One region of the Streptomyces sp. NPDC091292 genome, then DNA from elsewhere that is predicted to be linked to it. Evidence: riboswitches for the same ligand, from Rfam matches in the RefSeq annotation. Region 1 holds a riboswitch; each other region holds the start of a gene.
The links. Region 1 has a riboswitch for cobalamin ahead of ACIQNU_RS07850 (cobalamin biosynthesis protein). Riboswitches for the same ligand answer to the same signal wherever they lie in the genome.

Region 1 (7,437 bases):
GGAGTTCGGGCAGCGCGGAGTCGTCCGTGACGGTGGGTTCGGGCTGCGGGCCGTAGGGGATCTCGCAGCGCTCGGTGCGCAGCTCCTTGACGCGCTGTTCCAGCAGGTCGAGCAGTTGCGGTACGGGCACGGGGCCCGCCGACAGCTGGAGGAAGGAGAGGAGTTGCGGCATGGCCTCGACGACCTCGGCGACGGACGCCGCGACATCGGGGCCCGGTCCGTCCGGCGCCGGGTGGGCCAGTGACCAGGCGTCGAAGAGGGCGACCCAGCCGCGCAGGACGGCGGAGTCGTCGCGGTCCCAGGCACGCAGCCGCCAGCCGGGGCGCGCGTAGTCGCCGTGCACCTCGACGAGGCCTGCCAGGCGGGCGGTGTCCCAGTCCGCCCGTACCTCACCGACCGTCAGGCCGAGGTCGGTGGCGGCCCGTTCGGCGGTGGTGTCGGAGAGCGTGCCGCCGCCGTCGGGGGTGGTGCCGGGGCCCGGGGGCCTGCCCCGGCGGCCGGGGCGCAGTTCGGTGTCGGCCCAGCGCGCGACCCGGACGGCGCCCGCGAGACCGGCGCGGGCCGTGCGGGCCAGCTCGGCGGGTGCGGGGGTGCCCTCGGGGGGACGCGGGGCGGGGCGCCGGGAGCGCCGCTGGCCGACCGCGCGGGGAGCGGCGGCAAGGGGTCGCGGGCGGACGAGTCGGAGCCTGGAGTCGCGCGGGATACGGGACGTCACGGGAGCAGTCTTCCGGTTGACGGTCCGAAAACCCAAACGGAACGCCACGCGGGTAGATCGCGGGCCCCTCCGCCGTGGATCGAGGCCGGTTCGACCGAGGGGAAACGGAGGCGCGGGTGCGGGGGCCGTGGCGCTACATCAGGGGGGTGAGGAAGCGGCGCAGGACCTCTTCGTAGGTATCCGGATCGGCGTTCCACATGGCGCCGTGCGGGGCGTTCGGCACGGTGTGCAGGGTGACCAGGTCGGGGCGGCGGGCGGCGAACCGGCGGGACAGGCGCCAGGGCGCGACCGTGTCGCCGGGGCCGTGCACGAGCAGCGTCGGGACCGCGACGGCCTCGGGGGCGACGCCGTCCATCAGCGGTCCGCCGTTCTGCCGGCCGTGCCCCGCGACCAGGCCCGTGCGGCCCTCGGCGGCGCGGACCGCGAGCGGGAGCAGGGGACCGGGCGTGCGCCGGGCGGACGCGAGGGCGCGCAGCGTGGTCTCCCAGTCGAGTACCGGCGAGTCCAGGACCAGGCCGGAGACCCGGTCCTTGAGCGGGGAGTACGCGGCGGCGCGCAGGGCCATCGCGGCGCCGGTGGACCAGCCGTGCAGGACGACCCGCTCGGCGCCGTAGCGCACGGCGTAGCGGATGGCGGCGTCCACGTCCCGCCACTCGGTCGCGCCGAGGTGCCCGAGGCCGTCGGGCAGCGGCGGGGCGCCCAGGTCGCCGCGGTAGGCCACGTCGAGTACGGGGAAGCGCTGGCCGTGGAGGAAGTCCATCAGCACCATCGGGTGCTCGCGGGTGGTGCCGAGCCCGTGCACGGTGATCACCCAGGTGTCGCGGGAGGCGGGCACGAACCAGGCGGGCAGCCCGCCGAGTTCACCGGGTACGTCGACGTCGGCGTGGTCGAGGCCGAGCGCGGCGGCCGGGTCGCCGATGTACACCTGGGGCGTGAGCCAGACCTTGGCGCCGGGTTCGAGGGTGCCGTGCGTGACGCGTTCGAGCCGGCGTACGACGGTGTCCGCGGTGTCCGCCGCCTCGGCGATCACCGGGCCCACGACGGCGTGCATGCCGTCGCCCGCGAGGCCGTAGCGGCCGGGGCGCAGCGAGGCGAGGGAGCGGGTGAGCGTGATCCGGCCGGGGCCGGTGGCGTGCACCGTGAGGCGGGGCTCGGTGGGGAGGGGGCGGCCCGGGGGCGCCTTGAGGGCCGCGTCGCTGGCGTAGCGCCCCACGGCGACGGCGGCGGCACCGAGCGCGGCCGTGCCCACCGCCGTGAGCGCCGCGGTGGCTGCGGTTGCTTTGGCTGGACCCACCTGACCAGTCTCCGGCCGGTTCGCCGCCCGTGCCACCTCAGCCCGTCGAGGGCAGGCCCTACCCCCGCTGCCCGTACCCCCTCAGCTTCTCCCCCACCTCCGCGAGCTGGAGTCCGGTCAGGAGGTGCGGGGTGCGGTGGGGGGCCGCTGTCGCCGTCAGCCAGACCTGGCACATCCATTCCAACTGGGCCGTGCGGTCGTACGCCTGGGGCAGGGAGTCGCCGTACGTGACGGTGCCGTGGTTCTGGAGGAGGCAGCCGGTGCGGTCGGTCAGGGCGGTGAGCATGTGCGCGGCCAGCTCGTCCGAGCCGTACAGCGCGTACGGGGCGACGCGGACCGGGCCGCCGAGCGCCGCCGCCATGTAGTGGATCAGGGGCAGTTCGGGCACCAGGGTCGAGACCGCGGTGGCGTGCACGGCGTGGGTGTGGACGACGGCCCGCGCGCGGGTGGTGCGGTAGATCGCGAGGTGCATCGGCAGTTCGCTGGTCGGGACGAGGTCGCCGAGCACCTGTACGCCGTCGAGGCCGACGCCGAGTACGTCGGCGGGGGTGAGCCGGTCGTAGGGCACGCCGCTGGGTGTGGTGAGGACGGTGTCGCCGACCCGGACCGACACATTGCCGGATGTGCCGACGACGAGGCCGTCGGTCACCGTTCTGCGGGCCGTCGCGACGAGGTCGTCCCAGGCCCGCGCCACCGCTTCGTCCGCCGTACGCGCCATGCGGGGAAAAGTACCGGGCCAGGGGGCCGAACGGGCGTATCTGCGGGGACACGCGCGTCCGTCGCGTCCGCTTCGGGCAGGCATGTACCTCTCTACTACCTCCGGGGGATTCATGGCGTGTGACCGCACTTCGACCCTTCGCCGTCTCCGCGTGCTCGCGGTGTCCTTGGCGACGCTCACCTTCGGGGGCACGGCCCTCGCGGGCGTACCGGTCTCGGCGGCGGACAAACCCAAGGGGCACGATGTCTCGTCGCACCAGAAGAACGTGAACTGGAAGTCGGCCCGTGACAAGGGCGCGCGATTCGTATACGTCAAGGCGACCGAGGCCACCAGTTATCGCAACCCGTACTTCTCGCAGCAGTACAACGGCGCGCGGGACGTGGGCATGGTGCGCGGCGCGTACCACTTCGCGCTCCCCGACCGGTCGTCCGGCTCGGCGCAGGCCGCGTACTTCGTGCGCAACGGCGGCGACTGGCGGGCGGACGGCTGGACGCTGCCGCCGGCGCTCGACATCGAGCACAACCCGTACAGCTCGAAGAAGTGCTTCGGCCTCAGCAAGTCCCGGATGGTCTCCTGGATCCGGTCCTTCAGCGACGAGGTCGACCGGCTCACCGGCCGACGGCCCGTCATCTACACGACGGCGAACTGGTGGAACGACTGCACGGGAGCCAGCCGCGCCTTCGCGGCGGACCACCCGCTGTGGGTGGCCCGCTACAGCTCGTCACCCGGCGCCCTGCCCGCGGGCTGGGGCTACTGGACCTTCTGGCAGTACGACAACGGGAGGGGCAGCCTGCCGGGTGACCAGAATCTCTTCAACGGGTCGATGGACCAGCTCAAGCAGTTCGCGCGGGGGTAGCGCGGCCCGGTGAAGCCCCTCGCGCGCAGGGCGTGAAGGGCTCGGAACCCGGCATCCGGGCGGTACGGAGGGTCGGGTTCCGGAAGCCGGGGCGGGCGCGGGTCGACGGGCGGGCGCGGACGGCATACCGTCACCCCGGACGGAGACACCGCAGCGCCCTATTCAGTTCATCTTCCGTTCACTCAGGTTGCCTACGTTCCAACCGCCACTGACGTCCAACAGAAGCCTGGGTAAATGGAAAACATCACGCTTCTCCTCGGGATCGTGATCATCACCGCTCTCGTGTTCGATTTCACGAACGGTTTCCACGACACGGCCAACGCGATGGCGACGACCATCTCGACCGGCGCTCTGAAGCCCAAGACGGCGGTGGCCATGTCCGCCGTGCTCAATCTCGTCGGTGCCTTCCTCTCCGTGGAGGTCGCCAAGACGATCTCCGGCGGGATCGTCAGTGAAGAGGGCATGCGGACCGAAGTGATCTTCGCGGCGCTCGTCGGCGCCATCCTCTGGAATCTGCTGACCTGGCTCGTGGGGCTGCCGTCCAGCTCCTCGCACGCCCTGTTCGGCGGTCTGATCGGCGCGGCCGTCATGTCGGCCGGCTGGTCGTCCGTGAACGGTTCGACGGTCGTCACCAAGGTGCTGCTGCCCGCCATCGCCGCGCCCCTGGTGGCCGGTCTCGCGGCGCTGCTCGCCACCCGGCTGACGTACCGCATCGGCCGCCGCGCCGACGAGCGGGCCACCGCCAAGGGCTACCGCGCCGGACAGATCGCGTCGGCCGGCCTCGTCTCGCTGGCGCACGGCACCAACGACGCGCAGAAGACGATGGGCATCATCACGCTGGCCCTGGTCACGGGCGGTGTCCTCGCCCCGGGCTCCAACCCGCCGGTCTGGGTCATCACGTCCGCCGGTGTCGCCATCGCGCTCGGCACCTACCTCGGCGGCTGGCGCATCATCCGCACCATGGGCAAGGGCCTCACCGACCTCGCGCCGCCGCAGGGCTTCGCCGCCCAGACCAGCGCCGCGACGGTCATCCTGGCCTCCTCGCACCTGGGCTTCTCGCTCTCGACCACCCAGTCCTGCTCCGGCGCCGTGATGGGCGCGGGGCTCGGCCGCAAGGGCGGTGTGGTCCGCTGGTCCACCGCCACCCGGATGTTCGTCGCCTGGGGCCTGACCCTGCCGGCCGCCGGACTGGTCGGCGCGGGCGCCGAGTTCCTGACCAAGCAGGGCACCTGGGGTGTCGTCGTCACCGGCGCGCTCCTGGTCATCGGCTCGGCCGTGATCTGGGGTCTGTCCCGCCGCCGGCCGGTCACCCATGACAACGTCAACGACGTCGACGGTGAGCCCGCGGGCGTGGTCACCACCGCCATCGCCGCCGTGACGCCGCCCCCGGCGGGCACCTTCACCGCTCCGGAGCCGGGCGACACCGAAGTGGCCGCCGACGCGACCGCCGCGGCAGGAACCGACAGCACCGGCAGCACTGGCAGCACCGACGGCACCGACGGCACCGACGGCACCTCGGGCGACGAGGACCTGAAGACGACCATCCCGGCCGGGAACGGCCCTTCCGCTGAGCCCGCGCCGCGGGCCGCCACGGTGTGAGGAACCATCAGCCATGAAGATCGACTGGGCAGCTCTCGGCTCCGTGTTCGGAGTCAGCCTCGTGGTGACGGTGGCCCTCGTGGGCCTGTTCACGCTCGGCATCGTCGGACTCTCGCAGCGGAGTCCGGCGCCCGCGGCGGGCGGTGAGGCCGCCGCGGCCGACGCCACCACACCGCAGGGGACGGCCGCGCGCGGGGGTGCCGGTAGCGGTGGCGCGATGGCGCTCGTGGGTGCCTACACGTGCTTCGCGCTGTGCGTGGCGGCCGTCGGCTACGGCATCTATCTGATCGTCGCCTGACCGTCGCCTGACAGGGTTCCGGGGGCCGCGCGGCTCCCGTCGGACGTACTCCGTGTGGGGTGCGGGACACATGTGATGTCCCGCACCCCACACGCGTGTGTGGGGCTTCGCACACTCTCCCTTCGCAGGTCAACTGTGAGTTGACGGGTGTTCTCGGGGCGTGGTGGACTGCCGGGGCCATCACGGCGGCAGGAGAGGAAACCGGTGCGAATCCGGTGCGGTCCCGCCACTGTTACCGGGGAGCACTCCCCCACCGGACGTCACGGCCCGCACGGGCTGGAAGACCGGGGGAGCCGCGGATCCGGGAGCCAGGAGACTCTCGCCGTCGTGTCCGTCGAACCAGGGCGCGGACCCTGAGTGAGGACATAGCGCGATGCCGGGCTGCCCGCCTCCCCTGCCCTTCGGCCCTCTCGGCCCTCTCGATCTCGTCGTACCCGCGGTAGTACACGTGGTAGTACCCGTGGTAGTACCCGTCCCCCGAGGCGTCTCGGCCGGCTGAACCCATGCGTGCCGAGCGAGTCTTCGCTTACGGCGCCGCCGCCGGCCTGCTCGGCGACCTGATCCTCGGCGATCCCCGCCGAGGTCATCCGGTCGCCGTGTTCGGCCGGGCCGCGGGCGCCGTCGAACAGGTCCTGTGGCGTGACCACCGCGCGTGGGGCGCCCTCCACACGGCGGTGTGCGCCGGTGGCGCGACGGGCGCCGCCGCGCTGGCGTCCCGCGCGGTACGGACGTCTCCTTCCGCTTCCGTCGCGCTGACCGCCGCCGCGACCTGGTCGGTGCTCGGCGGGACGACCCTGGGCCGGGAGGCGCGGGCGATCGGCGCGGCGCTGGCCGCCGGGGACATCGCGGGCGCGCGCGAGCGGCTGCCGCATCTGTGCGGCCGGGACCCGCAGTCCCTGGACGGTCCCGGGATCGCACGGGCCGTCGTGGAGTCCGTCGCCGAGAACACCTCCGACGCCGTGGTGGGCGCCCTGGTGTGGGGCGCCGTCGGCGGTGTGCCCGGCCTGGTCGGGTTCCGTGCCGTCAACACGCTGGACGCGATGGTGGGTCACAAGTCGCCCCGCCACCGGCGGTTCGGGTGGGCCTCGGCGCGCCTCGACGACGTGGTGGGCGCGCCGGGTGCCCGGCTGACGGCTGCTCTCGCGGTGCTCGCGGGAGGCGACCCGGGCGGCGCCACGCGCGCGTGGCGTGCCGACGCCGGACGGCACCCCAGCCCCAACGCCGGTCCCGTGGAGGCGTCCTTCGCGGGCGCCCTGGGCGTACGGCTCGGCGGAACCCTCTCCTACGGGGGCCGGGTCGAGCACCGGCCCGTGCTCAACACCCATGGACGCGCCGTCGAGGTCCGGGACATCGAGCGGGCGGTACGGCTGTCGCGGCGGGTCGGCGTGCTCGCGCTCGGCGTGTCCGTGGCCGGACGGCTGACGTGGGCGGGGGCCGTGAGACGCGGACAGGCCGGGCGACGTACGCGCGCGGGAGGACGGGGATGAGCGGAGGGACAGGGGTGAGCGGGACCACGAGCGCCGGAGGCGTACGCAGGGGCGGTGGCCTGTTGGTCGCCGGGACCACGTCCGACGCCGGGAAGAGTGTCGTGACCGCCGGGATCTGCCGGTGGCTGGTGCGGCAAGGGGTCAAGGTCGCGCCGTTCAAGGGGCAGAACATGTCCCTGAACTCGTTCGTCACGCGCGAGGGCGCCGAGATCGGCCGGGCCCAGGCGATGCAGGCCCAGGCCGCCCGCGTCGAACCGACCGCGCTGATGAACCCCGTACTCCTCAAACCGGGCGGCGACCGCAGCAGCCAGGTCGTGCTGCTCGGCAAGCCGGTGGGCGAGTTGAGCGCGCAGGGCTTCTTCGGCCGGCCGGGCGCGCCCGGACACCACGACGGACCCGGTACGGACGGGCTGCGCGGTGGCCGGCAAGAGGCCCTGCTCGACACGGTCGTGGACTGCCTGGAGCGGTTG
Region 2 (7,437 bases), on a different contig from region 1:
GTGACCGCGATCAGGTCGGCCGTCTCCAGCCGTTCGAGACCGTGCGGCACGGTCAGGCTGAACCCGGCGTGGGTCGACAGGACCGGGCCCTCGGCCGACGCCACCGCGAAGTCGTACACCGGCAGCCCCTGGTCGCTGCGGTCGAGCCCGAACACCTCGCACACCACACCGAGCTCGAAGGGATGCACCCCGTCGAGCAGTACCGCGACCACGTTCTTCAGCATGCCGGACAGTGTGCCGCACGCATGGCAGTAATTCGAGGGTCTACGGCAATTCTGCCACTGCCGGTGGGGTCGGGGGCGCGGCACAGTGGAGCCATGAACGCACTCCTGGACTACCTGACCGTCGCCGCCGTCTTCGTCCTCATGCTCGCACCGTCCGCGTACGGCCACCTGCACGAACGCCGAATAGACCGCCAGCTCAGAATCGCGGAGCGGTCCGGCACCGAAGCACCGGACCGCTCCCTCCACCTGGCCGCCTGAACGCTCCGCTGGTGGACCGGTGGGGAAGGTGCGGGCCGTGGGTGGCTGGTCGCGCAGTTCCCCGCGCCCCTTGAGGGGCGTCTCCTCGAACGGTGCTTGGAACTCGTCGTCGAACGACACCGAACCCACCACCGGAAGGTGCGGGTCGTGGGTGGCTCGTCGCGCCCACGCGGCGGAGCCGCACGTGTCACAGCCCCGCGCCCCTTAAGGGGCGTCTCCTCGAACGGTGCTTAGAACTCGTCGTCGAACGAAACCGAGCCCTCCACCGCCACCTGGTACGCCGAAGGGCGGCGTTCGAAGAAGTTCGTCAGTTCCTGGACTCCCTGGAGTTCCATGAACGAGAACGGGTTCTGGGAGCCGTACACCGGGGCGAAGCCGAGTCGCTGGAGGCGCTGGTCCGCGACGCACTCCAGGTACTGCCGCATCGACTCCGTGTTCATGCCCGGCAGGCCCTCGCCGCACAGGTCGCGGCCGAACTGCAACTCGGCCTCGACCGCCTCCTTGAGCATCGCCGTGACCTGCTCCTGGAGCCGGTCGTCGAACAGCTCCGGCTCCTCCTTGCGTACGGTGTCGACCACCTCGAACGCGAACGACATGTGCATCGTCTCGTCACGGAACACCCAGTTGGTGCCCGTCGCCAGACCGTGCAGCAGCCCGCGCGAGCGGAACCAGTAGACGTAGGCGAAGGCCCCGTAGAAGAACAGGCCCTCGATGCAGGCCGCGAAGCAGATCAGGTTGAGCAGGAACCGGCGCCGGTCCGCCTGCGACTCCAACTGGTCCAGCTTCTCGACCGAGTCCATCCACTTGAAGCAGAACTCGGCCTTCTCACGGATCGACGGGATGTTCTCGACCGCCGCGAAGGCCGCCGTCCGGTCCTCCGGGTCGGGCAGATAGGTGTCCAGGAGCGTCAGATAGAACTGGACGTGCACGGCCTCCTCGAACAGCTGACGGCTCAAGTACAGCCGCGCCTCGGGGGAGTTGATGTGCTTGTACAGCGTGAGCACCAGGTTGTTCGCCACGATCGAGTCGCCCGTCGCGAAGAACGCGACGAGGCGGCCGATCATGTGCTGCTCGCCCGGCGACAGCTTCGCGAGGTCGGCGACGTCCGAGTGGAGGTCGACCTCCTCGACGGTCCACGTGTTCTTGATCGCGTCCCGGTAGCGCTCGTAGAAGTCCGGGTACCGCATGGGCCTGAGCGTCAGTTCGAACCCCGGGTCCAGCAGGTTCTTCTCGGTGGTCATCACTGGCATGCCTCGCAGGACTCGGGGTTCTCCAGGGAGCAGGCGACGGCGTCCGCGTCGGGCGCCTGCTGCACGGGGACGGGGGCGGTGGCCTGGGCGGCGCGGGCGATCCGGGTCGCCGGGCGCGAGCGCAGGTAGTACGTCGTCTTCAGGCCCCGCTGCCAGGCATACGCGTACATCGAGCTGAGCTTCCCGATGGTCGGCGTCTCCAGGAACAGGTTCAGGGACTGCGACTGGTCGAGGAACGGCGTGCGGTCCGCCGCCATGTCGATGAGGCCGCGCTGCGGGATCTCCCACGCCGTGCGGTACAGCTCCCGGACCTCGGCGGGGATCCACGCGAAGCCCTGCACCGAGCCGCTGGCGTCGCGCAGCGCCTCACGGGTGCGCGCGTCCCACACCCCGAGCCGCTTCAGGTCCTCCACCAGATAGGCGTTGACCTGGAGGAACTCCCCGCTCAGCGTCTCGCGCTTGAAGAGGTTGGAGACCTGCGGCTCGATGCACTCGTACACCCCGGCGATCGACGCGATGGTCGCGGTCGGCGCGATGGCGAGCAGGAGCGAGTTGCGCATACCGGTCGTGGCGATACGTTCCCGCAGGGCCGCCCAGCGCTCGGGCCAGGTCAGCTCGGCGCCGTAGTGGTCGGGGTGCAGCACGCCGCGCGCGGTCCGGGTCTTCTCCCAGGCGGGGAGGGGGCCGCTGCGCTCGGCGAGGTCCGTCGACGCCTCGTACGCGGCGAGCATGATCCGCTCGGCGATCCGCGTGGACAGGGCGCGTGCCGCGGCCGAGTCGAAGGGCAGCCGCAGCCGGAAGAAGACGTCCTGAAGGCCCATCGCGCCGAGACCCACCGGGCGCCACTTGGCGTTGGAGCGGCCGGCCTGCTCGGTCGGGTAGTAGTTGATGTCCACGACCCGGTCGAGGAAGGTCACGGCGGTCCGTACGGCGTCGTCCAGGCGCTCCCAGTCGATGCCGTCGCCGGTGCCGGGCGTGACGAACGCGGCCAGGTTGACCGAGCCGAGGTTGCAGACGGCCGTCTCGCCGTCGTCGGTGACCTCCAGGATCTCCGTGCACAGGTTCGAGGAGTGCACGGTGTGGCCGGGTTCGGCGGTCTGGTTCGCGGTGCGGTTGGCGGCGTCCTTGAACGTCATCCAGCCGTTGCCGGTCTGCGCGAGGGTGCGCATCATGCGGCCGTACAGGTCCCGCGCGGGGATCGTCTTCCTCGCCAGGCCCGCGGCCTCGGCGGCCTTGTACGCGGTGTCGAACGCGTCGCCCCACAGGTCGACGAGGTCGGGTACGTCGGCCGGCGAGAACAGCGACCAGTCGGCGTCGGCGGCGACCCGGCGCATGAACTCGTCGGGGATCCAGTGCGCGAGGTTGAGGTTGTGGGTGCGCCGGGCGTCCTCGCCGGTGTTGTCCCGCAGCTCCAGGAACTCCTCGATGTCGGAGTGCCAGGTCTCCAGGTAGACCGCGGCGGCGCCCTTGCGCCGGCCGCCCTGGTTCACGGCGGCCACCGACGCGTCGAGGGTCTTCAGGAACGGGACGATGCCGTTCGAGTGGCCGTTGGTGCCGCGGATCAGCGAACCCCGGGCGCGCACCCGGGAGTAGGAGAGCCCGATACCGCCCGCGTGCTTCGACAGGCGGGCCACCTGGTGGTAGCGGTCGTAGATCGAGTCCAGCTCGTCCAGCGGGGAGTCCAGGAGGTAGCAGGACGACATCTGCGGGTGGCGGGTGCCGGAGTTGAAGAGCGTGGGGGACGAGGGCAGGTAGTCGAGGCGGCTCATCAGGCCGTACAGCGCGGCGACCTCGTCCACGGCGCGGGCGCTGTCGTCCTCCGCGAGGCCGGACGCGACGCGCAGCATGAAGTGCTGCGGGGTCTCCACGACCTTGCGGGTGATCGGGTGCCGCAGCAGATAGCGGCTGTGCAGGGTGCGCAGCCCGAAGTAGCCGAAGCGGTCGTCGGCCGCTTCGGTGTGCTGGTCGACCAGCGCGTCGAGACGCTTCGCGTGGAGGGTGACGAACGCCGCCGTGCGGTCCGCGATCAGGCCCTCGCGGTGACCGGTCGCGACCGAGTCCGAGAAGGAGCGCACGCCCTGCGAGGCGGCCTCCTCGGCGATGGCGATGGTGAGCAGCCGGGCCGCGAGCCGGGAGTAGACCGGGTCCTCGGAGATGAGACCGGCGGCCGACTCCGTCGCCAGCTCCCGCAGTTCGGCTCCGTCCGCGCGGGCGGAGCGCCCCCGCAGCGCACCGGCCGCGACGCGTCCCGGGTCGGCGCCGGGAAGGTCGGCCGTCAGGGCGGTCAGGGTCCGCAGCAGCGCGGCACCGGGACCGTCGTCCGCCCCGGTCGCGGTGGCCGGAACAGTCGCATTCGCCAAAACGGTCGCTGAGGCCGGATCGGCTGGCGCGATGGTCACGTGAAGCTCTCCCTCGCTCGGCTCTGGGCCTCGGAAGCGGGGGCGGGGCACGCGGGCGTACCCGCGTACGGCGGTGCGCCGCGTCCACCGACCCATTCCACGGGGCCCGGACGTCGTGTCGGTACCCGGACCGGTCGGACCGGGTACGCCGTCGGCAGGTCATCGGACTCACGGGCACGCGAATGCGGACCAGTACACCGTTGCGGGACAGTTCCGGACTTGCACCGGATTCCCCTGCGGCGACAACGAGCACGAGCATACATCTTGTGTCGGCCCGGGGAAGCACCCCCACATGTTGTGTCGGACGTCATGATTTTCGGGGTTCAGCAGCAGCGGAACCCCTGCCGGGGATCGGTCTCCTGGCGGTCGGTCCGCTCCTTTTCGAAGGCCCGCCGGGACGGTACGGGCGCGTCCGGATGCTGTTTCCGTACGTGCGCCACGTACCGCTCGTACGCCGACTCGTCCGTCAACTCGCGTACGTACCACCGCATCCAGCGCAGGACGCGCACCCCCCGCACCAGCATCACGGCACCCGCTCGGCGTCGGCTGCCAGTTCCAGCTTCTCCTGCGGGGTGGCGAACAGGCCGTCCGGGGCGACGAGTTTCGACTCGACGTACGGCGTCTCGCTCAGCGTGCTCGCCCCGGGGTTCCGGAGGTGCCGGACGCAGACCCGGGCCGAGTCGGCGATCACGATCACGATGAGCAGTGCGAGGACGGCCGTGAGGACGCCGTCCACGGTGGAGTTGAGGACCACCGTGTGCATGTCGTCCATGCTCTTGGCGGGCGGCAGGACCTTGCCCGCGTCGATGCCGTCCTGGTAGTTCGCGCGCTGCTGGAAGAAGCCCACGCGCGGGTCGCTGGAGAACACCTTCTGCCAGCTCGCGGTGAGCGTCACCGTCGCGTCCCAGATCAGCGGGACCCCGGTCACCCACGCCCACTTGAGCCGCCCGGACTTCACCAGGAGGGTCGTGCAGACGGCGAGCGCGACGGCCGCGAGGAGCTGGTTGGCGATGCCGAAGACCGGGAAGAGCTGGTTGATCCCGCCCAGCGGCTCGTGCACGCCGACCCACAGGAAGTAGCCCCACAGCGCCACGACGACCGCGCTGGTCAGGGCGAGCCCCGGCTTCCAGCTGATGTTGCGGAACGGCTTGTAGACGTTGCCGAGCATGTCCTGGAGCATGAAGCGGCCCACGCGGGTACCGGCGTCCAGGGCGGTCAGGATGAAGAGCGCCTCGAACATGATGGCGAAGTGGTACCAGAAGGCGCGCAGCCCGTCCCCGGTGACCTTCGAGAAGATCTCCGAGACGCCGACGGCGAGCGTCGGGGCGCCGCCGGTACGGGACAGCAGCGACTGCTCCTCGACGGCCTTGGCGGCGGCTGCCAGGTCCTCCGGCGAGATCGAGTAGCCGAATCCGGCCACCGCCTGGGACGCGGACTGCACGGAGTCGCCGATGACGCCCGCGGGCGCGTTCATCGCGAAGTACAGGCCCGGGTCGATGACGCTGGCCGCGATGAGCGCCATCACGGCCACCGAGGACTCCATCAGCATCGACCCGTATCCGATCATCCGGATCTGGGACTCCTTCTGGATCATCTTCGGTGTGGTGCCCGAGGAGATCAGCGCGTGGAAGCCCGACAGGGCGCCGCAGGCGATGGTGATGAAGACGAACGGGAACAGCGAGCCGGCGAAGACCGGGCCGTCACCGCGCGAGGCGAAGTCGGTGACCGCGTCCATCTTCAGCGTCGGCAGCGTGAAGACCACGCCGAGCGCGAGCAGCGCGATCGTGCCGATCTTCATGAAGGTGGAGAGGTAGTCGCGGGGCGCGAGCAGCATCCACACCGGCAGCACCGAGGCGACGAACCCGTACACGACCAGCCAGATCACCAGCGTCGACGGGGCCAGCGTGAACGCCTCGGCCCAGGACGACTCGGCGACCCAGCGGCCCGCGACGAGCGCGAGGAGCAGCAGCGCGATCCCGATCAGCGAGACCTCGCTGACCCGCCCGGGGCGCAGGACCCGCAGGTAGAAGCCCATCAGCAGGGCGATCGGTACGGTCATCGCGATGGAGAAGGTGCCCCAGGGCGACTCGGCGAGCGCGTTCACGATCACCAGGGCCAGCACCCCGAGCAGGATGATCATGATGGCGAAGGCGGCGAGCAGCGCGGCGGCGCCGCCGAACGGGCCGATCTCCTCGCGGGCCATCTGCCCGAGCGAACGCCCGTCGCGCCGCGTCGAGAAGAACAGCACGACCATGTCCTGCACGGCCCCCGCGAAGATCACCCCCGCGACGATCCAGATGGTGCCGGGCAAGTACCCCATCTGCGCGGCGAGTACGGGCCCGACCAGCGGCCCGGCGCCCGCGATGGCGGCGAAGTGGTGACCGAGCAGGACGCGCCGGTCCGTGGGGTGGTAGTCGATGCCGTTGTCGAGCCGTTCGGCGGGCGTCGCCCGCGTTCTGTCGACCTTCAGCACGCGGCGCGCGATGAACTTCGCGTAGAAGCGGTAGGCGATGGCGTACGAGCCGAGTGCCGCCGCCACCATCCAGACGGCCGACACCTCCTCGCCCCGGGACAGCGCGAGTACGGCCCAGCCGGTGGCACCGACCAGGGCGACGAGGATCCAGACGACTACGGTCCGGGGAGAAGTGCTGCGCACGGTGGGGGTCCTCCCGTCCAAGATGAGACGGAAGGACCGTAGGACAGGAAGAGGACCCGCGCTACACCGCGCACCGAACCGGCTTCACCCGAAGGGCGATTGGCCGGTGGCCGGTTCGGTCAGTCGGTGGCCGGTCCGGTCAGTCGGTGGGCCTCTTGAGCCGCGCCACGAACTTGTACCGGTCGCCCCGGTACACCGACCGCACCCACTCCACCGGGCGGTCCTCGCCGTCCAGCGAGTGCCGCGACAGCATCAGCATCGGCAGCCCCACGTCCGTACCGAGCAGGCCCGCCTCGCGGGGGGTCGCGAGCGAGGTCTCGATGGTCTCCTCGGCCTCCGCGAGATGCACGTCGTAGACCTCGGCGAGCGCCGTGTAGAGGGAGGTGTACTTCACCAGCGAGCGGCGCAGCGCGGGGAAGCGCTTGGCCGAAAGGTGGGTGGTCTCGATCGCCATCGGCTCCCCGCTCGCCAGGCGCAGCCGCTCGATCCGCAGCACCCGCCCGCCCGCCGAGATGTCGAGCAGCCCGGCCAGCGTGTCGTCGGCCGTGATGTACCCGATGTCCAGGAGCTGCGAGGTCGGCTCCAGGCCCTGCGCCCTCATGTCCTCGGTGTACGAGGTGAGTTGGAGCGCCTGGGACACCTTCGGCTTG
Region 3 (7,437 bases), on a different contig from region 1:
GAAGGAGGAGGAGGCCGACCCGACACCGGGCCGTCCCCCTCCTCCCTCACCTCCGGTTCAGGACGCCGGCTGCTCCACCTTCGTGCCGGGCTTGCCGTCCACCGCCGCCGCGAGCTGCGGTACCAGACGGTCGAGGACGTACGGGATGCTCAGCACGGTCGACAGCGACACCGCGTTGCCGTAGTCGCTGGACTCCTTGACGAAGACCTCGCGCCCCTGCTTCACCACGTTCAGATCGGCGTAGACCTTGTCGCTGTGCAGCTTGGTGACCGCCTTCGTGGTGTCGGGCACTATCCACACGTCGACGTCCTGGTCGAGCAGGTCGAAGCGTTCCTTGCTGATGTTGGCGCCGAACTTGTCCCCGATCACCTTGTCGAGGTCCTTCGGCAGGGCGAACCCGAGATTGGACAGCAGCCGGGAGCGCGGGTCCTGGCTGCCGAAGACGAACGTGCCGTCGTACGGGGTCGCGATCAGACCCGAGGCGCCTGCGAAGGCCGGGTTGGCCTCCTTGGCCTCGGTGAACTTCTCCTCGACGTCCGACACCAGCTTCTTCGCGTCGGTCTCCTTGCCGAGCGCCTTGCCGATCTCCTCCGTCTGCTGCTGCCACGGCACGCCGTAGTCGTTGAACTCCTTCGGCTGCGCCACGACCGGCGCGAACTTCGACAGGTTGTCGTACTGGGACTTGGTCAGCCCCGAGTAGACGGCGAGGATCAGATCGGGCTTGAGCGAGGCGATCTTCTCGACCTGCGGCCCGGTACCGGTGTCCTTGAGCACGGTCGGCGTGTCCGCGCCGCCCGCCTTGTCCTCGGCCCACGGGCCGATCGCGCCCTTGTAGCCGCCCAGCCACTCCGTCGTCCCCACGGGCACCTTGCCCAGGGCGAGGACCGCGTCCTGGTCGGTGAGGCCGACGGTGACGATCCGCTTGGGCTCGGACTTCACCGTCGTGGAGCCGTACTTGTGGTCGAGCGTCACGGGAAAGGCGCCCTCGGCGGCGGACGAGCCGGAGCCACCGGACGAGGAAGCTCCGGAGTCGGAATCGGGGTCGGAGGAGCCGCAGCCGACCGCCGCCGCGGAGAGCAGCGATACGGAGGCGAGCAGGCCGGTCAGCCGGGAGGCTCGGGTGGCGCGGGGCATCGGGTGATCCTTCTGTTCGTGGCGTCGGGCGGAGGGTGGGTCGAGAGGGTGTTTCAGGGGGGTGGGTGTCCGGCAAGGGCCCGGGGGAGAGAGGGGATCAGTGGGGTTCGTCGGGGGAGCGGCTGCCGGACCAGGTGTGCCACAGGGACGCGTACGCGCCGTCGGCGGCGAGGAGTTCGGCGTGCGTGCCGGTCTCCACGATCCGGCCGTCGCTCAGTACGACCACCCGGTCGGCCGCGGCGGCCTGGCTGAGCCGGTGCGCCACGACCAGCGCCGTACGGCCCCGCAGCGCGCGCTCGGCGGCCTCGTCCAGGAGGCGTGCGCCCGAACTGCCCGCCTCTGCGGTGGCCTCGTCCAGCACGGCGACCGGCGGGTCGGCCAACAGGAGCCGGGCGAGGGCGACTTGCTGGGCGCGGTCCGCGGTGAGCCGGTGTCCGCCGTCGCCGACGACCGTGTCCAGGCCCTCCGGCAGGGCATCGGCCCAGCCGAGAGCGCCCACGGTGTCCAGCGCCTCGCGCAGCTCCTCGACGCTCGCGTCCGGGCGGGCGAGCCGCAGGTCTTCGGCGAGCGGTCCGGCGAAGACGTGCACCTCCTGGGTGACGAGCCCCACCAGCCGGCCCGACTCGTCCGGCGCGGTGCCGCCGATGTCGACGGTGCCCGTCACCGGGTGGTGCAGCCCGGCGACCAGCTTGGCCAGGGTCGTCTTGCCCGCACCGCTCGTACCGACCAGCGCGACCCGCTCCTTGGGCCGCACCTCCAGGTCGATGTCGTGCAGGACCGGACGGCCCGGCACATACGCGTGCGAGACCCCGGTCAGCGTCACGGACAGGGCGGCGCCCCCAGGGGCCGTACGGTCGTCCTCGCGCCCGGAGGCCGCGGGCGCCGGCTCGTCCACCACCCCGACGAGGCGCGCCAGTGCGGCCGTCGCCGACTGGGCGTCGTCCAGCAGCACCAGCGCGGTGTTGACCGGTCCGAAGAGGCTGTGGAAGTAGAGGGCGGCGGCCGTCGCCGTACCGACCGAGGCGGAGCCGGACCGCACCAGCAGGAAACCGGTGACCAGGACGGCGGTCAGCCCCGCGAACTCGGCGATGTGCAGCCGGCTGTAGAAGCGCAGCACCAGCCGCACCCCGCTCATCGTCAGCTCCACCGCCGCCCGCGACCGCTCGGTGACCCGCCGGGTGTGGCCGTCCTGGAGCCGGTACGCGCGTACGGTCCGCGCCCCGCCGATGCTGTCCAGCAACTGCTGCTGCTGGGCCCCGGTCGCGATCCGCTCCTTCGCGTACAGCGGGACGGCGTGGCGCACGTACCAGCGGGCGGTGTGCGCCTGTACGGGCACGGCGACCAGCGCGGCCAGCAGGAACCGCCAGTCGAGGAGGGCGAGGGCGCCCAGGGTGAGCACGATCGACAGCCCGGAGCGGGCCAGCTCGGGCAGGGCGCCGCGCACTGCTTCGGCGACCCGCGACACGTCCCGGGTGACCCGGGCGTTGAGATCGCCGGAGCCCGCGCTCTCCAGCCGCTCAAGCGGCAGCGACAGGGCGCGCTCCACGAAGAGTTCCCGCAGCCGGGCGAGCGCGGTCTCGCCGAGCCGGGACACCAGGAACATGCCCAGCGCGGTCGTGGCGCCCTGCACCACCGCGACCCCGGCCAGCGCGACCACGGGCAGCGTGAGCGCCCCGGCCGGGCGCTTCTCGGTGACCACGTCGACGATGTGGCCGAGCAGGGGTTGGGTGCACAGCCCGACGGCGGTGGCCAGCGCCACCATGCCGAACCCGGCGACGGCCAACCCCCGGTGCGGACGCAGCAGTTCGCGGACGGCGGCCCGGGTGCGGGCGGGCGTGGCCGTGGGCAGCAGGGTGCGGTCGGGAGCCGCTGGTCCGGTCTGTGTCGTCATGCGAGCACCGCCGTCCGGTAGGCCGCGTCGGCCCGCACCAGCTCCGCGTGCGTGCCCTCGGCCCCGACCCGGCCCGCGTCGAGGAGCACCACCCGGTCGACCACGGCGAGCAGTGCCGGGCTGTTGGTCACCACGACCGTGGTGCGCCCCCGCCGGACCTCGCGGAGCCCTTCCGCGATACGGGCCTCGGTCACCGCGTCCACTGCCGTCGTCGGGTCGTGCACGACCAGGACGGCCGGATCGGCGCGCAACGCCCTTGCCAGCAGGGCCCGTTGACGCTGCCCGCCGGACAGGGACCGGCCGCCCTCGCCGACCTCGGTGGCGGTGCCGTCGGGCAGGGAGCGTGCGACCTCGTCGGCGCGTGCGGCGGCCATGGCCCGCGCGGTCCGTGGATCCGGGCCGCCCCGCTCCGTTCCGTGCTCCGGGTCGACGTTCGCGGCCAGGGAGCCCTCGAACAGCGCCGCGTCGTGGGCGGCGACCAGCACCGCCGCCCGCAGCTCCGCCGGATCGAGCCGGGTCAGCGGCACCCCGTCCAGTTCGACCGAGCCCGCCTCCGGGTCCGCCTCACGGCCCAGACAGCGCAGCAGCGCGTCGGCGCAGGCCGGATCGGTCACGGCGACCCCGGTGAGCAGCCCGGCCGGTACGTCCAGGTCGACGCCGTCCAGTCCGCCGAGCCGCACCCCGCGCAGCCGCAGCCCGCCGCGCACCGGTTCCGGCACCGGCTCGGACCCGCCCACGACGGCGGGCGCGGCGGCGAGCACCTCCGCGACCCGGGCGGCAGACGCGCGGCCCTGGGCCAGCTCGGCGTTCACCCAGGCGAACATCTCCAACGGCCCGAGCAGGAACAGCGCGAGCCCCACCGCGGACACCAACTGGCCCAGCGTGAGCGAGCCGTCGAGGGCCAGACGGCCACCCACCAGGGCGACCAGTGCGATGAACCCGCCGGTCAGGGCCAGCACCAGACCCGTCTGCCACGACTCCGCGCGCGCCGCGCGCAAGGTGGCCGCGAGCGAGACACGGCTGGTACGCCGGTACCGCTCGACGGCGGCCTGCCGGGCACCCAGACCCTTCAGCACCCGCAACCCCGCCACCAGGTCGGCGGCGACCCCGGACGCGTGGGCGGCCCGGTCCTGCTCGGCCTCGCTGCGCTGCTCCAGCGGCTTGCTCAGCAGATGCCCGAGCCAGAGCAGCAGCGGGGTGCCGAGCAGCACGATCAGGCCGAGCGGTACGGAGATCAGCAGCAGCGCCACGGCGCTCGCGGTGACACCGGCGACGGCCCAGACACCGTTCAGCAGCGCCATGTTGACCGCGCCGACCCGTTTGGCGTCCTCGGTGGCCACGTTCGCCAGCTCGCCCGGCAGCCGTCCCTCCTCGGCGCCGCCGCGCGCGTCGAGCACCCGGTGCACCAGGGCCAGGCGGAGGGTGTGCGCCGCTTCCTCGGCGCCGCGCTCACCGGCCCGCGCACCCAGCCGGAAGCTCCACGACAGACCCACGTACAGCACGGCCAGGACGGCCAGCCAGAGCACGAGACGCCCGGTGTCCTGCCCGGCCACGGCCTGGTCGATGACGACACCGATCAGCACCGGCACCAGGGCTTCCCCCAGTTGGTGCCCGCACCCGAGCGCCGCACCGAGTCCGAGGTGCCGTGCCTGTCCCCTGATCGAACGGGTCAGGACAGCCCGCCTCGACCATTCCCCTGGTCCCACCCCGCCACCCTCCGGAAGCCGGTCAACTTAGGGTAGGCTACTCTAAGTAAATGCGGGGGCGTCAATGGTCCGGCCGAGTGGCCCGGCTGAAGGGCCTCACGGCGAGTGGGTCGACTCGACCCGGAACAGCCGTGGTTGGACGTCGGTCGCGAGGGCGGAAGCCTCGTCCATGTGTACACGGGCCTCGGGGTCGGCGAGCATCGCGCGAAAGTGCTCCACGGACTCCCACTGGGCGTAGTTGACGACTCGCTCGCCGTCCAGGGAGGCATGGAAGCTGGCACGGACGAAGCCCGGCTGATGCTTCATCGTCTCTTCGGTGGCGCGAGCGAGCAGGGCGATCAGTTCGCCCTGACGGTCGGGGGAGACGGTGAACACGTTGATGAGCGTGGCCACCGGGCGGCTGGGATCGATCGTCACGGTAACAGTCATGCGCGTATCTCTCCCCTTACGGCGGTGGGGGCGCGGGTGCGGTACGGGATTCCGCCGAGACGTGTGGCCCGGCATTCCGCCGAACGGCCGCGCCCACCGAACGGCCCTTTCCGCGGGTGGTGCCCGGTCACGCCCGGTCTTGGCCATGTACGCGCCAGGCGGTACCGTCGACGCGATATCGACGACGGCAGGACGGAAGCCGGTGAGAATCCGGAACGGTCGCGCCACTGTGTGCCACCCCTTGTGCGAGTCGTACGCGCTGTATGAGTTGGACGCGTCGTACGAGGGAGGGCGAGTCAGACCCGTAGCCGTCGTCCAGTGCACCACCGAGATGGGACGCGAACTCCCAGAGGAGGCCCCGCCATGGCGCAGCATGTCGCCCCGCCGGCCGTCACCACCCCCGCTCTGCCCGCCAAGCTGCCGATCGGCGCGATCGTCCCGTGGGCGGTGTTCTTCGGGATCCTGATGCTGGTCCTGCTGTACTTCGTCGGCGCCGAGCAGGGTGCCACCGCCGTGGTCTCCGGTGAGGACGTCCACGAGTGGGTGCACGACGCCCGCCACCTCCTCGGCTTCCCCTGCCACTGACGCAAGGGACACCGGGACCCACATGAACTCCGCAACGGTAAGAAATCTCCTCGTACGCGGCATGCTCGCCGGTCTCGCCGCCGGTGTGCTCGCCCTGGTCGTCGCCTACTTCCTCGGGGAACCGATGGTCGACAGGGCGATCGGCTTCGAGGAGGCCCACGCCTCCGGGCACGAGCACGAGGTCGAACTCGTCTCGCGCTCCCTCCAGTCCACCGCCGGTCTGGCCACCGGCGTCCTGATCTACGGGATCGCCTTCGGCGGTATCGCCGCCCTCGCCTACTGCTTCGCGCTCGGCCGCGTCGGCCGCTTCGGCGCCCGCGCCACCGCCCTGCTCCTGTCCGGGTGCGCGCTCCTTGCCGTGTACGTCGTGCCGTTCCTGAAGTATCCGGCCAACCCGCCCGCCGTCGGCAACGGCGACACCATCGGCAAACGCACCACCCTGTACCTCCTGATGATGCTCCTCGGCATCCTCCTCGCGGTCGCCGCGACCCTCCTGGGCAAACGCCTCGCACCGAGGCTGGGCACCTGGTACGCCACGGTCGCCGCCCTGGCCGCCTTCGCGGTCGCGATCGGACTCGCGTACGCGTTCCTGCCCGTCGTCAACGAGGTGCCCGCGGACTTCCCGGCCACCGTGCTGTGGCGGTTCCGGGTGTCCGCGCTGGCCATGCAGATCACCCTGTGGGGCGGATTCGGCCTGGTCTTCGGAGAGTTGGCCGAGCGGCTGCTCCACCCGAGGCCTGCGAGGGTCACCCCGGGCGAGCCGGCCACCGCACCCAACTGACAACTGACCTCTCCCGATACCCGGCAGGGGAAGCCGGGCAGGGGAACCCGGGGAGGGAGCCCGAAGCCCCCTCCCCGGTCGGCCGGGGCCGGGATCAGTTCGCGGGGAGTTCCCCGCGGACCGTGCGGGCGGCGGTGACCAGGTTCTCCAGGGAGGCGCGGGTCTCGGGCCAGCCGCGGGTCTTCAGGCCGCAGTCGGGGTTGACCCACAGCCGTTCGGCGGGAATGGCCTTCAGCCCGATACGGAGCAGTTCGGCGGCCTCCTGCGCGCTCGGCACCCGCGGGGAGTGGATGTCGTACACGCCGGGGCCCGCCTCCCGCGGATAGCCGTGGGCGGCGAGTTCGCGCGCGACCTGCATGTGAGAGCGGGCGGCCTCCAGGCTGATGACGTCGGCGTCGAGGTCGTCGATGGCCTGGACGATGTCCCCGAACTCGGCGTAGCACATGTGCGTATGGATCTGCGTGGCCGGACGCACCCCGCTCGTGCTGAGCCGGAACGCCTCGGTGGCCCACGCCAGATAGGCCGGGCGGTCGGCGGTGCGCAGGGGAAGCGTCTCGCGCAGCGCGGGTTCGTCGACCTGGATCACCGAACTCCCCGCCGCCTCCAAGTCGTTCACCTCGTCGCGCAGCGCGAGGGCGACCTGCCGTGCGGTGTCGCCGAGCGGCTGGTCGTCGCGGACGAAGGACCAGGCGAGCATCGTGACCGGGCCGGTGAGCATGCCCTTGACCGGGCGGTCGGTCAGGGACTGGGCATACGTCGTCCAGCGCACCGTCATCGGCTCGGGCCGCGAGATGTCGCCCGCGAGGATCGGCGGGCGGACATAGCGGGTGCCGTAGGACTGCACCCAGCCGTGCTGCGTGGCCAGGTACCCCGTCAACTGCTCGGCGAAGTACTGCACCATGTCGTTGCGT
Region 4 (7,437 bases), on a different contig from region 1:
CGGCCTCGCCGTGCACTAGGACGTCCAGACCGGTCTTCTCCTGGAAGGAGATCACCTCCTGGATCTCCGCCCTGATGCGCTCCTCGTAGCCCGCGGCGCCGATGCGCCCGGCCCGCAGATCGGCGCGCGCGGCGCGCAGGTCGGCGGTCTGTGGGAAGGAACCGATGCTGGTGGTCGGCAGCAGCGGCAGCCCCAGGTGGGCCCGTTGCGCCGCGGCCCGCTCCCCGTACGGCTCGGACCGGCGGGCGTCGGCCTGCGTGACGGCGGCTGCGCGGGCCCGTACGGCCGGGTCGTGCGTGATCGGCGAGCCCGCGCGGGACGCCAGGTCGGCGCGGTTCGCGGCGAGTTCGGCGGCGATCGTGTCGGTGCCCTGGGCCAGGCCCTTGGCGAGGGAGACGACCTCGGCCGACTTCTGGCGGGCGAAGGCGAGCCAGCGCAGGATCTGCGGCTCGATGTCCCGCTCCGGCGCGGAGTCGAGCGGCACGTGCAGCAGGGAGCAGGAGGCCGACACATCGACCCGGTCGGCGAGGCCGAGGAGGGTGCCGAGCGTGGCCAGGGACTTCTCCAGGTCGTTCACCCAGATGTTGCGGCCGTCGACCACCCCCGCCACCAGCCGCTTGCCGGGCAGCCCGCCCACGGCGGCCAGGGCGTCCAGATTGGCGGCGGCGGACCCGGTGAAGTCCAGGGCGAGACCGTCCACCGGAGCCTTGGCGAGGACCGGGAGCGCGTCGCCGAGCCGGTCGAAGTAGGAGGCGACAAGGAGCTTCGGGCGGTCGGTGAGGGCGCCGAGGTCGCGGTAGGCGCGGGCGGCGGCGTTCAGTTCGGCCGGGGTGCGGTCCTGGACGAGGGCGGGCTCGTCGAACTGGACCCAGGCGGCGCCGGCGGCGCGCAGGTCGGCGACGACCTCCGCGTACACGGGAAGCAGCCGGTCGAGGAGGGTCAGCGGGTCGAAGTCCGCCGCCACACCCGGGGCGGGCTTCGCGAGCAGGAGGTAGGTGACGGGGCCGACGAGCACCGGGCGGGGGTCGAGCCCGAGCGCGAGGGCTTCCTTCAGCTCCGCGACCTGCTTGGTCGAGTCGGCGGTGAACACCGTGCCGGGGCCCAACTCGGGCACCAGATAGTGGTAGTTCGTGTCGAACCACTTCGTCATCTCCAGCGGCGCCACGTCCTGGGTGCCCCGCGCCATGGCGAAGTAGCCGTCCAGGGCGTCCGCGTCGACGGCGGCACGGTGCCGGGCGGGGATCGCACCGACCATGACGGTGGTGTCGAGCACATGGTCGTAGTACGAGAAGTCACCGGTCGGCACCTCGTGGACGCCGGTCCCGGCCAGCTCCTGCCAATTGGCGCGGCGCAGTCCGGCGACCGTGGCGCGCAGGGCGTCGGCGGTGACCCGGCCCTTCCAGTAGCCCTCGATCGCCTTCTTCAACTCCCGGCCCTGGCCTTGGCGGGGGTAGCCGTACACGGTGGCCCGTGCTGCCGCGGCTGCGGTCCTGCTGGTCACGGAGATCTCCTTCGCGAGATGAATCCCTGAGATCCCGGCGACGGGACGCGAGCGCGAAGGGGTGACGGACCGGACGGAGAAACGACCTCACGCGGCACAGCGCGGTCGTCCGTCCGATATGTACGCCGACCCGCCCACGAGGTCACCGGGATGTCCGCGCACGATCGGGTCGTACGCGGGCGGCTGGCAGGTCTTCGGACTCGCGGGCGCGTCCAGCCGTACGGACTCCGTACGGGACACCTACTGGCCGTCGCTTCCCAGACCCTGTTCACCGGGCCCAGTGCGTATGACGGCGGTCGTTCCCACTCACCGCTGCGGGGCAGTCCCGGATTCCCACCGGGTTCCCTCTTGCGACGCCTCCCGCCTGGCGGACGGGGCGAACCAACTGCACCGACCAGCCTACGGCGTCCCACACGGCAGCACAGGGACAGGTCCATCATCCGGATGGTGAGCTGGAACACCCGGGACCGGGGCGGGCGCGCGGGGCTCAGCTGTCCGGCAGGCCCGCCGCCGCGATCCGCAGGGCGCGCCGCATGACCTGCTGCATGCCGGCCACGACCCTTTCCGTCGACTCCTCCGCCCGCGGGGCCTGCCAGGCCCAGTCCTCCACGGCGACCCGCAGCGCCGCATTGATCACCGCGGCCTGGACGCGCGGTTCCATGGCGGCGGGGTCGTGCCCGCCGCGCTCGGCGAGCGCCCGGGTGAAGAGCGCCTCGGCGTCGTGGTGCGCCTGGAGCCAGACCGCGCGCAGGGCCGGCTCGTCGCGGGTGAGACGGACGATCTCCCGCATCCCGGCCAGCTTCCCGGCGTCGGTGTCGAACCAGTCGTCCGAGGGCTCGGCCGGGATCAGCGGCGCACCCGGCTGCCAGGCGCGCAGCCGGGCCGCCATCGCCTCCATGCCGACGGTCAGCAGCGGCCGTACGCACTCCTCCTTGCTGGCGAAGTACCGCCACAGGGTGCGTACCGACATGCCGACCGCCTGTGCGATCTCCTCCGCCGACGTGGCGGCGACGCCCTGGGTGCCGAACAGCCGTACCGCCTCGTTCGCCACCTCAAGGCGGGTCTGCTGCCGGCGCCGCTCGCTCAGCGGTGGACGCCCTGTCCGGGCGGCCGTCGACTCACTGGCCGGCACGGGCGTCCCCTTTCTCTTCTCCCACGCGGGGCCCCTTCCGGGTCCGTTCCGCAAGGGCGACTCTAGCATTTTCGGCACGGTGCGACTTATGGTCACGGAGTGACAGGAAGTCGAGACAAGGAGCGCGACACCATGAGTGACGACACATCAGCGGCAACCACCACCACGTCCGACCGTGCCCACGGCCGCAGCGTCCTGGTCACCGGGGCCGGTTCCGGCGCGGGCATCGGGCGGGCGGCGGCCCTGCTCTTCGCCGCGCAGGGCGACCGGGTGGTGGTGGCGGACATCGACGAGGCGGGCGCGGACAGGACGGTCGCCGAGATCGAGGCGGCCGGCGGCACCGCCCTGGCCGTGGCCGGCGACCTCAGCGACCAGTCGGTGGTGGACCGGTTGGTCGCCTCCGCGGTGGACGCCTTCGGCGGGATCGACGTCCTGGTCAACAACGCGGCGGTCATGGACCGGATGTCGGCGCTGGGGGAGACCGACGACACGGAGTGGGAGCGGGTCGTCCGGATCAATCTGACGGCGCCCTTCCTCCTCACCCGCGCCGCCCTCCCGCATCTCCTGGCCCGGGGGAACGGCGTGATCGTGAACACCGCGTCCGCCGCCTCGCTGCGCGGCGGCGCGGCCGGTGCCGCCTACACCGCCTCCAAGCACGGGGTGGCCGGGCTGACCAAGTCGCTCGCCGTGATGTACCGGGACAAGGGGCTGCGCGCCAACGCGATAGCCCCGGGCGGCACCGCCACCGGCATCCAGGTCGACCCCGTCCCCGGGGCCACGGGTCCGGGCGTACTCGCCGCCTACATGGCGAACGTCGGCCGTGTCGCGGAGGCCGAGGAACAGGCGGCCGTCATCGTCTTCCTGGCGTCGGCGGCGGCGAGCAACATCAACGGCGCGATCCTGCCGGTGGACAACGGCTGGTCGGCGGTCTGACGCACGCCGTCAACTCACCTGGAACAGAAGGCGGTTGCCGTACGGGGCCCAGCCACTGGGGAACTCAGCCGTTGAGGAACTCCGCGCACCGGTACGGGCCCTGCGCGGCGCCCTCGGTCGGGCGGATGGTGACCTCGACGTCGTCCGCCCTGGCCGTCGGGTCGAGTACGGACTGGGCGCGGGCCAGACTGCACACCAGTTGGCCCGTGGCCTGGCCGCGGCCCGGCATCGGGTCCGGGCCCTCGAAGCGCACCGTGACGCGCGTCCCGGTTCCCGTCACCGAGTAGCCGCCGAGAGACACGAGCGAGGTGAGGCCGTCGCGCTGCTCGGCGGGCGGCGGCTCCTGGGCGAGCAGCTTCACCACCTCGTTGAGGTCCCTGATGTCCTCGTCGAGGAGGGGTACCCCGCGCAGCCCGCTGTCCGAGGCGTAGTACAGCCGCATCCCGCGCGTCACGCCCGACGCGGGCTCGCCCGCTCCCACCACCCCGGTCGGCTGGACACCGCAGCCCACCAGACCGAGCCCCAGCGCGGCGACCACCACCCCCTGCCCGAGCCCGACCCGTACCCTCACTCCGCGTCCTCCCCGTCGTGCCGCAGGGGCAGCCGCAGCGTGAACACCGCGCCGCGCCCTTCCTGTCCGTCCGCCACCTCGATCGTGCCGCCGTGCAGCCGCGCGTTCTCCAGCGCGATCGCCGTGCCCAGGCCGCTGCCCTGACCACTGTCGTCGGCCGTGCCCCGCGTGCGGGCCGCGTCCGCCTTGTAGAACCGGTCGAAGACCCGCTCCCGGGCCCCCGGCGGCAGCCCCGGACCGTGATCCGCGATCTCCAGCGTCACCCACTCCCCGTCCACCGCGAGGACCGTCCCGAGGGTCACGGTCACCGGCGGGGCGCCGTGCCGCAGCGCGTTGCCCACCAGATTCGCCACGATCACATCGACGCGCCGCCGGTCCACCACCGCCCGTACGCCCTCGGGAAGGTGCGCCTCCACCCGGTCCGTCCAGCCGCGCAGCGCGAGGGATGCCCGTACCGTGTCGGCGAGGTCGGTCCCGGCCGCGTTCAGCCGTACCGCACCCGCGTCGAAGCGGGAGATCTCCATCAGATCCTCGACCAGCCGCGACAGCCGCGCCGTCTCCGCGCCGACGGTACGGGCGGCCCGCGCCGCGTCCGGCGGCAGCTGATCGGCGTCCTCCTCCAGGACGGTCGCCACCATCGTCATCGCCGTGAGCGGCGTCCGCAGTTCGTGCGACACGTCCGCGACGAAGCGGCGCGCCTTCGCCTCCTGCTCGCGCAGCTCCGCGTCCGAGGCCTGGAGCGCGTCGGCGGTCTCGTTGAACGTCCTTGCCAGCCGGGCGAGTTCGTCGTGACCGGTGACGGCGACCCGGCTGCCGAGGTCGCCCGCCGCCAGCTCCCGGGTCGCCCGGCCCAGCTTCCGTACCGGCCGCAGGACCGTGCCCGCGGCCAGCAGCGCCAGGACGGCGGCCAGCAGCACCACCGGCAGGATGCCCGCGCGTACGGAGTCCAGGAGGGCGGCGGTGTCGTCGCGTTCGGCCCGCAGATCGGTGATCGCGAAGACCTCAAGGCCGGAGAGGCCGCGGTCCCCGTCGGCGTACGTCACGGGCATGCCGACCGTGAGATAGGGCTCGCCCCGCCACATCACCCTTTGGAACCGGGCCCCGCCCCCGCCGCGCACGGCGGCCCGCAGCTCGGGGGTGATCCGGCTCCCCGTGTCGGCGAGCGAGTCGGAGACCCCGACGAGATCGTGGTGGCGGGCGACGACGATACGGGCACCGATACCGTCCGAGACCTTCACGGCGAACCGGGTCAGCGATCGCTGGTCGGGCGGCAGGTCGACGTCTCCGGCGACCGAGGTGACCCGTTCACGGAGGTCGTCCACGGCGGCGTTCTGGGCGCGCTGGAGGACGGCGGTACGGGCATCGCGGTAGGCGAGGGCGGTCGCGGTCACCGCGCTGACGAGGGCGACGAGGACGAAGGTGGTGACGAGCCGGGTGCGCAGCCCGCCGACGAGCCACCGGGAGCGGTTCACAGCGGTCCGAAGCGGTAGCCGAAGCCGCGCACCGTCTGGACATACCGGGGCTTCGCCGGTATGTCCTCCAGCTTGGCCCGCAGTCGTCCCACGGCCGCGTCCACCAGCCGGGAGTCGCTGAGGAACGTGTGGTCCCAGACGGATTCCAGGAGCTGTTCGCGGCTGAAGACGCGGCCGGGCGACGCCGACAGCTCAAGGAGCAGCCGCAGCTCGGTGGGCGGCAGCGCGATCGGGACGCCGTGCTTGGTGACGGTCAGCCCGGCGCGGTCGATCACCAGCCCGGCGAAGTCGGCGTCCGGGCCCCGGCGCGCCGCGGGTTCCGCGCGGCGCAGCGCGGCTCGGATGCGGGCCTCCAGGACGGGCGCGGTGACCGGTTTCACCACATAGTCGTCGGCGCCCGCCTCCAGCCCCTTCACGATGTCCTCGTCGTCGCCGCGCGCGGTCAGCATGATGACCGGCAGGACGGTGGTCCTGGCGCGGATGCGGCGGCACACCTCGAAGCCGTCCATGCCGGGCAGCATCAGGTCCAGGACGGCCAGTTCGATCCTCCCGCCGCCCGGACCGGCCAGCACGGCGAGCGCTTCCTCGCCGGTGGCCGCGGTGGCGACGCCGTACCCGTGCCGGCGCAGCACCAGCTCCATCCCGTCCCGTACGGACGCGTCGTCCTCGATCAGAAGTACATGCGGCATGCCGTCGATTATGGGCACCACGATCGCCGCCCGGTGCCCCGGGAGGGGGCGGAAGCACAGGTCGGGGGCATTGTTACGTTCCCATCATGTGGCCATGCACAGGCCATCACGTGGCGCGGTGAGGGTTGCGGTCATGATCCCGAAGACCATCTCCCGCTCCACCTCCCGCTCCACCTCCCGACTGCTTCTGACCGCGCTCGCCGTGGCCCCCGTCCTCGCCCTCGCGGCGGCCTGCGGCGGCGTTGACGACACCGCCGGCGGTGGGCAGAAGAACGACACGGTCGCCGACGTACCCGAAGCGCCGGACGCGTCGGACGCGCCGGACACGGGCGGTGCGAAGGACAGCGGCAAACCGAGCGCCCCCGCCGAGGCCAAGAGCGAGTTCTACGACGCCCAGATGACCTACGTCGCGTGCATGCGCGCCAAGGGCGGCTTCAAGGACTTCCCCGACCCGAAGCTCAGCGGCCATCTCGACTGGACGAAGATCAACGAGATCGGCTCCCAGCCGGGCCGCAACGAAGGCATCAAGGGCGGCAGGAACGGCGCCTGCGTCAAGGAGTTGCGGGCCGTAGGCGCTGCCGAGCCCAAGGTGGACCAGCAGAAGGCGTACGAGTCGATGCTCGCGCACGCCCAGTGCATGCGGGACAACGGCATCTCCCGCTTCACCAATCCGACCATGAGCGCGGGCAACGCCCAGCCCGGCGGGCAGCCGGACCCGCTGTCCCGGGCCTACGACGAGGAGTCCCCGAAGTACAAGCAGGCCCGCAAGGCGTGCGAGTCGAAGCTGCTCGACGGTCTGGACGGCATGCAGTGAGCCGCCGCACCACCTTTCTCGGCCTCGCCGTCGTGACCGCCGGCGCCGCCGTCACCGGGGGATTCGTCCTCCTCGGGAACGGCGGCGACGCGGGCGCCTCCGGGAAGGGCGGCGATCTGCCGCCCGCCACCGCGAAGATCGTCCGCACCGACCTCGTGCAGTCCAAGACCGTCGACGGCAAGCTCGACTTCGCGCAGCGCCGCGCCGTCCCATCGGCCGTCGAGGGCACCGTCACGGTGGCCGCGTCCGAGGGGACGACGCTGACCATGGGGCAGGCGCTGTACGAGCTGAACGACAAACCCGTCACGCTGCTCTACGGGCCGGT

Region 2: another riboswitch for cobalamin. It lies ahead of ACIQNU_RS13465 (ribonucleoside-diphosphate reductase subunit alpha); the one in region 1 lies ahead of ACIQNU_RS07850 (cobalamin biosynthesis protein).
Region 3: another riboswitch for cobalamin. It lies ahead of ACIQNU_RS08540 (CbtB-domain containing protein); the one in region 1 lies ahead of ACIQNU_RS07850 (cobalamin biosynthesis protein).
Region 4: another riboswitch for cobalamin. It lies ahead of metE (5-methyltetrahydropteroyltriglutamate--homocysteine S-methyltransferase); the one in region 1 lies ahead of ACIQNU_RS07850 (cobalamin biosynthesis protein).

Annotation. Positions count from the first base shown of each region.
Region 1 is NZ_JBIVUQ010000001.1:1,630,611-1,638,047, reverse strand. It holds gene ACIQNU_RS07880 (hypothetical protein) at 1-715, opposite strand, end outside; gene ACIQNU_RS07875 (alpha/beta hydrolase family protein) at 849-2,009, opposite strand; gene ACIQNU_RS07870 (class II aldolase/adducin family protein) at 2,068-2,727, opposite strand; gene ACIQNU_RS07865 (lysozyme) at 2,840-3,583, shown strand; gene ACIQNU_RS07860 (anion permease) at 3,818-5,182, shown strand; gene ACIQNU_RS07855 (hypothetical protein) at 5,196-5,480, shown strand; cobalamin riboswitch at 5,674-5,799, shown strand; gene ACIQNU_RS07850 (cobalamin biosynthesis protein) at 5,984-6,967, shown strand; gene ACIQNU_RS07845 (cobyric acid synthase) at 6,982-7,437, shown strand, end outside.
Region 2 is NZ_JBIVUQ010000003.1:475,700-483,136, forward strand. It holds gene ACIQNU_RS13450 (helix-turn-helix domain-containing protein) at 1-224, opposite strand, end outside; gene ACIQNU_RS13455 (hypothetical protein) at 318-482, shown strand; gene ACIQNU_RS13460 (ribonucleotide-diphosphate reductase subunit beta) at 713-1,732, opposite strand; gene ACIQNU_RS13465 (ribonucleoside-diphosphate reductase subunit alpha) at 1,723-4,131, opposite strand; cobalamin riboswitch at 4,267-4,403, opposite strand; gene ACIQNU_RS13470 (YbdD/YjiX family protein) at 4,455-4,655, opposite strand; gene ACIQNU_RS13475 (carbon starvation CstA family protein) at 4,655-6,787, opposite strand; gene ACIQNU_RS13480 (GntR family transcriptional regulator) at 6,927-7,437, opposite strand, start outside.
Region 3 is NZ_JBIVUQ010000002.1:88,701-96,137, forward strand. It holds gene ACIQNU_RS08520 (iron-siderophore ABC transporter substrate-binding protein) at 58-1,134, opposite strand; gene ACIQNU_RS08525 (ABC transporter ATP-binding protein) at 1,232-3,025, opposite strand; gene ACIQNU_RS08530 (ABC transporter ATP-binding protein) at 3,022-4,731, opposite strand; gene ACIQNU_RS08535 (antibiotic biosynthesis monooxygenase family protein) at 4,828-5,160, opposite strand; cobalamin riboswitch at 5,303-5,488, shown strand; gene ACIQNU_RS08540 (CbtB-domain containing protein) at 5,524-5,745, shown strand; gene ACIQNU_RS08545 (CbtA family protein) at 5,768-6,526, shown strand; gene metE (5-methyltetrahydropteroyltriglutamate--homocysteine S-methyltransferase) at 6,621-7,437, opposite strand, start outside.
Region 4 is NZ_JBIVUQ010000002.1:96,139-103,575, forward strand. It holds gene metE (5-methyltetrahydropteroyltriglutamate--homocysteine S-methyltransferase) at 1-1,501, opposite strand, end outside; cobalamin riboswitch at 1,669-1,902, opposite strand; gene ACIQNU_RS08555 (TetR/AcrR family transcriptional regulator) at 1,989-2,633, opposite strand; gene ACIQNU_RS08560 (SDR family NAD(P)-dependent oxidoreductase) at 2,766-3,566, shown strand; gene ACIQNU_RS08565 (hypothetical protein) at 3,631-4,137, opposite strand; gene ACIQNU_RS08570 (ATP-binding protein) at 4,134-5,609, opposite strand; gene ACIQNU_RS08575 (response regulator) at 5,606-6,298, opposite strand; gene ACIQNU_RS08580 (hypothetical protein) at 6,432-7,112, shown strand; gene ACIQNU_RS08585 (peptidoglycan-binding protein) at 7,109-7,437, shown strand, end outside.